One region of the Proteiniborus sp. MB09-C3 genome, then DNA from elsewhere that is predicted to be linked to it. Evidence: riboswitches for the same ligand, from Rfam matches in the RefSeq annotation. Region 1 holds a riboswitch; the other holds the start of a gene.
The links. A riboswitch is a leader RNA that binds a small molecule or an ion and turns the genes downstream of it on or off. The one in region 1 is predicted to bind glycine.
Positions count from the first base shown of each region.

Region 2: another riboswitch for glycine. It lies ahead of gcvT (glycine cleavage system aminomethyltransferase GcvT); the one in region 1 lies ahead of QO263_RS09340 (GrdX family protein).

Region 1 covers NZ_CP127161.1:1,940,813-1,945,746, reverse strand. The annotation lists gene QO263_RS09355 (glycine/sarcosine/betaine reductase component B subunit) at 1-855, opposite strand, end outside; gene trxA (thioredoxin TrxA) at 972-1,289, opposite strand; gene trxB (thioredoxin-disulfide reductase) at 1,336-2,280, opposite strand; gene QO263_RS09340 (GrdX family protein) at 2,425-2,802, opposite strand; glycine riboswitch at 2,878-2,952, opposite strand; glycine riboswitch at 2,954-3,056, opposite strand; gene QO263_RS09335 (Na/Pi cotransporter family protein) at 3,238-4,842, opposite strand; gene trmL (tRNA (uridine(34)/cytosine(34)/5-carboxymethylaminomethyluridine(34)-2'-O)-methyltransferase TrmL) at 4,901-4,934, opposite strand, start outside.
Region 2 covers NZ_CP127161.1:552,804-557,737, forward strand. The annotation lists gene QO263_RS02640 (ECF transporter S component) at 1-385, shown strand, start outside; gene QO263_RS02645 (pyrophosphohydrolase domain-containing protein) at 444-830, opposite strand; glycine riboswitch at 1,337-1,432, shown strand; gene gcvT (glycine cleavage system aminomethyltransferase GcvT) at 1,649-2,755, shown strand; gene gcvH (glycine cleavage system protein GcvH) at 2,814-3,197, shown strand; gene gcvPA (aminomethyl-transferring glycine dehydrogenase subunit GcvPA) at 3,199-4,539, shown strand; gene gcvPB (aminomethyl-transferring glycine dehydrogenase subunit GcvPB) at 4,541-4,934, shown strand, end outside.

The DNA of each region.
Region 1 (4,934 bases):
TAGATAGACATTTTCATTTGTGATAATTACTCCAACAAAGTTTAATTCTTTGCCATGCTTTTCAAACAAATCATGTACAACAGGATTATTTAAATGATGGTAAGTTGTATTCTTGTCACAAGCAGAAACACAGTTACCACTTATGATAGCACCATCTAATAATTCTGTTGGGTAAATTAATGTTGAAATAGTTTGCTTAGCATCGACACCATAAACATAAGTATCATGCATTAAGCCCTGACTTTGAAGCATTAATACATATGCTACCTTTGGAAGCTCTGGATATTTTTGAATTCCCTGTAGTAAAGGTAATGTTTCAAATACCTTGACCTCGTCTGGGTTTACATCCTTACCAGCTTCTCCAAGATATGCTGCTGCTTTTAAGCCTGCAAATCTAACGGTTCTTTCATGGTCATGCTGCTTTAAGCCATCTTTAGGTTGAATCACTAAAACAACGTTGTTTGTTTTTGAAAATGGCGTATAGTCTGCTCCTGGTCCAGTCATGTCTATGATACCTTCTTGGAACGCAACTACCTTACCTGTTGTAACAACTGCTGCACCCTTTAGTACATGAGTTCTTCCTGTACCTACAGTCTCAACCTTTGAAAGTACTCCAGGGAATATTCCACCAGGACCTTCAGCCTTAACTCTTGGCTCTATTACATCCTTAACTGGTGTAATTCTGACGCTTTCACCTGGTCTTGCCAACTCTACCTCTACACTTTTGATGTTTTCGTCATCGCTTATTGCTGCAATAAGCTCTTCTTTGTTGACAAATAAAATCCCATTTTCTACTTTTGTTTTGTCTCCAAACTGTACATCCTTAATGATAATGTTACCTATTTCTAGGCGCATAGAGTTCACCTCCTCTTAATATTTCACTTATGCCATGTATTTATTGTAACCCTATAGGATAGGTTTTATAACCTATTCTATAGGTCGGTTACCTAAGCAAATTTTAGATAAATATATTAAATATATTTTTGAATCATGGACTCTATATTTGCTGGTGTAGCATCGTCTTTTACTAATTCATCAATTTTTTGTCCATCTTTGTAAATTGCTATAACTGGTAAACCTAATATTTTTTGTGAAATTGCAAGTCTTCTAGCCTTACCCGTGTCTAAGCTAGTAAATTTCATTTTTCCATCATATTTTTCTGCCAGTTCATGAACATGTGGCATTAATGCTTTACATGGTTCACAACCCTCACTCCAAAAATCCACTAATACATGTCCCTCTGCTTTAAGTACCTCTAGTTCAAAAGTATCCTTATCAACTGCTAACATGGATATCCCTCCTATAATTTTTGTTTTTTTATTTAAAAAAATTGTTTTATTCCTCGAAAACGCTTTCAATGTACCTCTCAGCTTGTGTAGCAGCTATTGCACCATCTGCAGTTGCAGTAACTACTTGTCTTAAAGATTTTACTCTACAATCACCTGCTGCAAATACTCCTGGTATATTAGTTTTCATATTATCATCAGTTATTATATAGCCATTTTCCATTTCTACCATTCCATTAAATAGTGATGTTACTGGGTCATATCCTACGAAAACAAATACTCCGAATGTACCGTCATCCTCATCTGCAACTATTTCTGTTATTTCACCAGTTACTCTGTTTTCAAGTACCATTGACTCCAATATACCTTCACCTTTTACTTCCTTAACTACTGAATTCCAAATAAAGTTTATTTTATCATTTTTAAAAGCTTTTTCTTGAATTGATTTTGCTGCCCTTAGCTCATCTCTTCTATGAACTATAGTAACCTTTCTGGCAAATTTAGTTAAATACATTGCTTCTTCAACTGCCGAGTCTCCTCCACCAATTACATATACTTCTAAATCAGTAAAGAAATCAGCATCGCAAGTTGCACAGTATGAAACACCTTTTCCTGTAAGCTCTTTTTCTCCTGGACAGCCCATTGGTCTTGGTTTAGCACCTGTTGCAATTATTATAGACTTTGCATGGTATTCACCCTTAGCACCTTTAATCACTTTTATCTTGTCTTGTAATTTAACTTCTTTTACTTCGTCTAGTACTCTTTCTGCTCCAAATTCATCTGCTTGCTCAACCATTCTTGCAATTAAAGATGGTCCAGAAGCGTTTTCAACTGAGCCTGGATAGTTAGCCACTTCTTCAGTAGTAACTATTTGTCCACCTGCTTTTTCTCTTTCTAATATTAGAGTCTTCATTTTTGCTCTTGCTGCATATAATCCTGCTGCTAAACCTGCAGGACCTGATCCAATTATTATTGTATCGTATAAGTTTGTCATGTGCCTCACTCCTTTATTTTGTAATAATTATACCCATTAAGTTTTATGGTTAACATTTATAAGGTATAGACATGTGACTTCATTGCTTGCAAAAAGCCTATTACCAACTAAAATTTACCCAAATCTGCCAAGTTTTATACAGGGCTAAATCACGTTATTAAGTACATTTTCAATTAGGGATAAGTCTACGGTTTGAAAGTCAAAAAGTGCAACATTATTCCAATCTGGCGTTGGTCTATTGCTAATAAATTTCCTAGTAGTTACTATAGCACTTTCTATAAGAGTTAAAGAATTCATATCTAACTGTTTTTTATCTTTTGAAATAATAACAGTCCTATATGGAGTTTCATTAGGCTTGATACTGCCTGCTAAAGGATGGGATAAAAGCTCGTGTCCTAGATGGATTTTGTCTCTCACGGTTTCCAAAATACCTATGTAATCTTTATCATAAAATTCTATTTCATATAAGGCTGCAAATCTTTCTCCTATCAATGGATTGTTTGTAACTATTATTTTGCCCACTGGTTTCACCCCTTACAATCCTTTAAAATTTTGAACAAAAAAACAGAATAGAAGTAACATTATTATGTGCCCCTCTACTCTGTTCTAAACCTGAGAGATTCTTCTTTTTTCAAAGAATTGCCCCTTCGGTGCCATAGGCTTTCCAGAGAACTGTCCAAATACGGTCCTTTTGCCTGAGAGCTTCTCCATAAATGGCAAACTTATGACTTACTCCTTCGGCGCCAATATATATTGGTCTCTTCCGCATCCTTCATCCAGTTTTATTTCAATTATAGAATTGTTAAATAAAAATCAATGTTTGTATTTAAAATTATTATAATATATAAACAATTTGTGCACAATACCTTTTTTCATGTTTTTGTAAGAAAATTTCTTAAATATCTTTAACATTTGCCATATTTCCGTAGAAAAGCACATATACCTGCGCTTTTCATATTATTTAAGAGCATCTAAAATATACATTGCAATATTTGACGAATGATCTGATATTCTTTCAAGATTACTTATTAAATCAAGAAAGACGATTCCTGAGCTAGGCTCACATGATTGTGTATTTAATCTTTCAATATGACTTTCTCTATAATGCTTTTCCATTATATCAACCTCTGCTTCAAGATTGATTACTTCCTCTGAAATCCTTGGATCGGCAGTTTTAAATGCTAATAGAGATTTACTAAATACATCCTCCACCTTATCAAACATTATATGCAGCTCATCAAGAGCTGTGTCTGTAAACCAAAGCTTGTTATCTATTCTATTTTGACATAATTCCGCTATATTATCTGCATGATCTCCCACACGCTCAATGTCGTTAATCGCATGGAATAGTGTAGTTACAGTTGAATGCTGCTCATCTGTAAGAGGTGCATTGGAAAGCTGGATTAGGTATTTTGTTATATCTCTTTCAATTTCATTTATCCTTTTTTCTTCCTCAAAAACCTTCTGAACTAATTTCTCATCCTTTGAATAGAATGCTTCAATGGCAGTCCTCAGATTATCTCTCACTATTTTTCCCATTCTTAGTACTTCCTTACTTGCTTGACCTACAGCTATAGAAGGAGTTTCAATAATTCTTGTATCTAAATATTTTAAGCCATTAATTACTTCCTCTTCATCCCCTTTAATTAGCTTTTTAGCAGCTAGAACTAATAGTCCTGCAAAAGGGAATTGAATTGCTACATTTAGTAAATTAAATAGTGTATGAGAATTTGCAATTTGTCTTTGTATATCATTTGGTGAAAATTTTATTACTATAGCTTCTACAGGCTTTCTTAATATAACCATAAAAATTATAGTTCCTACTACGTTAAAAAGAAAATGCATAAGTGCTGCTCTTTTAGCTGTTTTATTAGCTCCAATACTTGAAATAAGTGCAGTTGTCGTAGTTCCTATGTTATCACCAAAAAGAATGGGTAATGCTATATCTATAGTTATAAGACCCTGACTAGCAAGAGCAAGCAACAATCCGATAGAAGCACTACTGCTTTGTACTAGAGTGGTCAATCCAAAGCCTACTATAATTCCTAAAACTGGATTTTTAAGACTAGTTATCAAATCTTTAAAAACTTGTGAATTTCCTAATGGTTTCAAATGGCTAGACATGAAGTCCATTCCTATAAAAAGAATACCAAATCCAATAAGTATCTCAGCTATCTCCTTATTTTTTTTCTTAGAAGAAAATAGCCAAATTGCAACACCTATAGCTACTACAACAGGTGCATAATCGCTTAATTTAAAAGCTATAAGCTGTGCTGTTACTGTAGTTCCTACGTTAGCACCCATTATTACACCAACTGCTTGATTTAATGTCATTAAGCCAGCATTTACGAACCCTATAACCATTACAGTTGTAGCACTACTGCTTTGGATAACCATGGTTACAGCTGTACCTACAATTACTCCCATTAATCTATTGCTGGTTAATACCTCTATAAGTTTTTTTAGCTTCTCTCCAGCAGCTTTCTGAAGGCCTGTCCCCATAAGATTCATTCCATATAAGAATAATCCTAGTCCTCCTAATACACCAAAAGCAATTTGCATAATAAACCTCCTGTTTTTTAAAATATTCTTTCATAATGCTAAAGAATTATTTCATAAATTATATCAGGTTGGAAAATTTAAGCTGTCTTAGC
Region 2 (4,934 bases), 1.4 Mb from region 1:
ATTACCGCCATATCTAGCCCTATTGTTAGGTATTATTACTCCACTAGTTAGTGGTACGCTTACAGGAATGCCAGTTTTATTTCCTATGGGAGTAATAATGATTTTTGAACTAGGAACTTATGGATTAGCTGCTTCCATAGCTACTAGAAAATTAAAGCTTTCTTCTATACCCTCGCTTATTATAGCCATGATAGCTGGTAGAATAGTAGCAGGTATAGTAGTATTTGTGTTGGCATCAAATTTTGGAGTACAGTTGAAGGCCCTTACATTTGTTAAGGGAGGAATAATAACAGGACTTCCTGGCATAGTTATACAGTTAATATTTATTCCATCATTGATGTACGCATTAAATAAAATCAATAGAGGTGCTAATGTAAATGCATAGTTGAGCAGGAGGTAAATAATTATTTTATTTACCTCCTGCTAATTAAGGATTTTACATGTTATTTAGCTTGACTGTCTATTTCTTTTTTTATTCTTGGATAGGGATCTTCCCAACCTTCAGGTTTAACGGTCTTTCCATCTTCCTTGTAGTGAGGCTTTCCATCGCTCCACAGCTTGTCCATATTAGCAGTATGTACTATTTCAAATATTTTATCAGGCTTGACCCCCATTTCAACAAGGGTCCCTAAAGCAAAATACATTAAATCTATCATTGCATCTGCCTGCTCATAAATATCATTTGCTTCTTTAAACTCATCTATTTCTTCAAGCATCCAGTTATATCTTTTAGATACCCTATCAGCATCGAGAAGCTTAGGAGTATCTCTATAAGGATGCCCAAACTTCATTTGAAAATCTTTAACCATGTCCCACCATTTATTACTCATATACGTTTACCTCCAAAAGTCTTCTATAGTTTTAAATAGCTTGTATTTTATTTATGACACTACATTTTTTATTCTATCACATTTTTATTAATCCGATAAAAAGAAATATGGTGATTTTTTTAACAAAACCTAATAAGTTTTAGCAATAATTATTGATATTTTCTAGAAATTATAATATTATCTAATATAAGCAGTATAAAAGTAACAAATAAATATGACTTAAAATAAAGATAACATAAGATATTACGTCAACCTACTTAAATATAATATATAAGGTAATTTCAGCAGCTATAGTTAATTTTTTAACGATTAAGAAGTTAAAAATATAACAATTATTGATATTTTTTAGAAATTATATTATGATTTAAGACGAATAGGAAAACACAATAGAATTAGGTATCTAGATGAAGGTGGCGTGAGATATCTTTATATAATAAGATAGCCGAAGAAGCAATATAAGATGAGCCGGTTTTTTATAGAAACTTTCAGGCAAAAGTATCGTCATCAGATGGAACTCTGAAGAGTCCGATTATTCGGCGCCGAAGGAGAAATGTATTATATAAGATACAGAAGCTCTCAGGTTAGGAAACAGAGGAATATAATGGCACATGGCTTTATAATGCTTCTATGCTGTTATATTCCTTTTTTGATACATTTTATTTGTATAATTATATGTTGTAAGATTTATTTATTATTTGGGTATATTATACCTATACTATGTCCTTTTAAAAGTGAATATAATGTTTTATTTAATCACATAATTAACATTAGCCATAAGCACAATAAAGTAACTTTAAAATTTGAAGGGAGGAGTTATTTTGGCAGAACCAAGAAAAACATCGCTTTACAATGCACATCTAAAGTATGGTGGCAAGATAGTTGATTATTCAGGATGGGCATTACCAGTACAGTATGAGGGTTTAACGCAAGAACATGAGGCAGTAAGAACACAAGCAGGATTATTTGATGTTTCACACATGGGAGAAGTAGACGTTACAGGACCACAAGCATTGGATTTTGTTCAATACTTAGTTACAAACGACATTTCAGTACTTAATGACAATCAAATAGCATATAGCTTTATGTGCTATCCAGAAGGAGGAGTTGTAGACGACCTTTTAGTTTACAAATTCTCAGAAGACCATTATTTCCTTGTAATTAATGCAGCTAATGTTCAAAAAGACGTGGACTGGATTAATGAAAATGCAAAAGGCTATGATGTTAATATTAAGAATCTTTCAGATGATATATCTGAAGTTGCTATTCAAGGACCTAATGCTCAGAAGATTCTTCAAAAGCTAACTGATACAGATCTTTCTGAAATAGGCTTTTTCCATCTAAAAAGAGATGTAAATGTATCAGGAGCAAATTGTTTAATATCAAGAACAGGATATACAGGAGAAGATGGATTTGAAATCTATTTTGATAATGAGCATGCAGAAGCTCTATGGGATAAGCTGATGGAGGCTGGAAAAGAAGAAGGACTTAAACCAGCAGGACTTGGCTCAAGAGATACACTAAGATTTGAAGCAACTCTCCCTCTTTATGGAAATGAACTTGGTAAGGATATTACTCCATTAGAAGCAGGATATGGAATGTTCGTAAAACTAAGCAAAGAAAACTTTATAGGAAAAGATGCCTTAGCAAAGCAAAAAGCAGAAGGATTAAAAAGAAAAATAGTAGGATTTGAAATGATCGATAGAGGTGTTCCTAGACACGGATACGAAGTTTATGCAGATGGAAAGAAAATAGGCTTCGTGACAACAGGATATTTTTCACCTACTTTAAAGAAAAACATAGGATTTGCAATGCTTGATATGGACTATACTAAGCTTGATACTCCAATTGATATACAAGTAAGAAATAGGAGCTTAAAAGCAAAAGTAGTAGATAAGAGATTTTATCAAAAACATTACAAGAAATAAGATAAACTTCAGTAGTACAAATTAACAAATAATACTAAAATTAAGGAGGAATTTTTTTATGAAAATAGTTGAAGGTCTTTTATATTCAAATGATCATGAGTGGATTAAGGTAGAAGGAAAGGAAGCTTATATTGGAATTACAGATTTTGCACAACATAAACTAGGAGAGATTGTTTATGTTGAATTACCACAAGTTGACGATGAACTGAATTCAGGAGATGTTTTCTCAGTAGTTGAATCAGTTAAAGCAGCTTCAGATTCTTATCTTCCTGTATCAGGTAAAGTAGTTGAAGCAAATGAAGAGCTAGAGGGAGAACCAGGCCTACTTAACGAAGATCCATATGCGAACTGGATTGCTAAAATTGAGCTTTCAGATGAATCAGAACTTGAAGAATTAATGAATGCTGAGGAATACGAAGACTTCTGTAGTAAGGAGGAATAGTATGCATAGATATATACCAAATACGGAGGCTGATAAGAAGCGAATGCTTGAAAGCATTGGTGTAAGCTCTGTCAGCGATTTGTTTTCAGACATACCAGATAACTTAAAATTAAATAGAAAGCTTAATATTTGTGAATCAATGTCTGAGATGGAGATTGTAAGGCATATGGAAAACCTTACAGATAAAAATAAAAGTGTAGAAGAATTAGTGTGCTTTCTAGGAGCAGGAGCATACGATCACTACATACCTTCAATAGTAAAGCATCTTGCTATGAGGTCTGAATTCTATACTGCTTATACTCCTTATCAGCCAGAAATAAGCCAAGGAACGCTACAGGTAATATTCGAATATCAAACTATGATAACTAGTATCACAGGTATGGATGTAACTAATGCATCTATGTATGATGGACCTACTGCAACGGCAGAGGCGGCTATAATGGCCTGCGAAAATACTAGACGTAAATCTATTATTGTATCAAAGACAGTTAATCCTGAAACTAGAAAAGTTCTTAGAACTTATCTGAAAGTAAGAGATATTGAAATAATAGAAGTGGATATGGCCGACGGCGTTACAGATGTAGAAAAATTAAAATCTCTAGTAGATAAAAATACTGCTGGAGTTATAGTTCAAAGTCCAAATTTCTTTGGAATACTAGAGGATGTAACTGAAGTTGAAAAGGTTATCCATGAAAATAAAGGAAACCTAATTATGTATGTTGACCCTATTTCACTAGGAATATTAAAAACTCCTGGAGAATTAGGGGCAGATATAGTAGTAGGTGAAGGACAATCTCTTGGAAATAGGCTAAACTATGGTGGACCACATCTAGGATTTTTAGCTGCTACTTCAAAGCTTGTCAGAAAGCTTCCTGGAAGAATAGTTGGCCAGTCTGTAGATGTGGATGGAAGGAGATCCTTTGTACTTACTCTTCAAGCAAGAGAGCAGCATATAAGAAGATATAAGGCTACTTCCAATATATGCTCTAACCAAGGCTTGAACATGGTTATGGCAGCTATATACATGGTAACAATGGGTAAGAAAGGGCTTAGAGAAGTTGCACTACAAAGCACACAAAAAGCACATTATGCTTATAATGAAATGGTTAAGTCCGGTAAATTTAAGCCATTATTCGATAAGCCATTCTTTAAAGAATTTGTAGTTTCAAGCGATATAGATGCTAGCAAAGTTAATAAAGAGCTTCTAAATAAAGGTATTCTTGGTGGATATGAGCTTAGAAAAGAATACAACGAGTTAAATAATGGGCTTCTTTTCTGTGTAACAGAAAAGAGAACAAAAGAAGAAATTGATAAGCTAATTGGCGCTTTGGAGGTGATGTAATATGCTAAGAAATTACGATAGCTTGATATTTGAAATCTCCAAGGAAGGAAGAACAGCCTATAGCCTTCCCCAAAATGATGTAAATGAGCTTTCACTAGATTCAATCATACCAAGCCAATTTTTAAATGAGAGAGAGGTTGATTTACCAGAAGTAAGTGAAGTTGACGTGGTGAGACACTTTGTTAATCTTTCAAATAAAAACTATGGGGTAGATACAGGATTTTATCCATTAGGTTCATGTACTATGAAATATAACCCTAAAATAAATGAAGATATGGCAGCTCTTGATGGATTTGCTGACCTACATCCATATCAACCTGAAGAAACTGTACAAGGCGCACTAGAGCTTATGTATAACCTTGAAACATATCTTTCAGAAATATCAGGTATGGCTA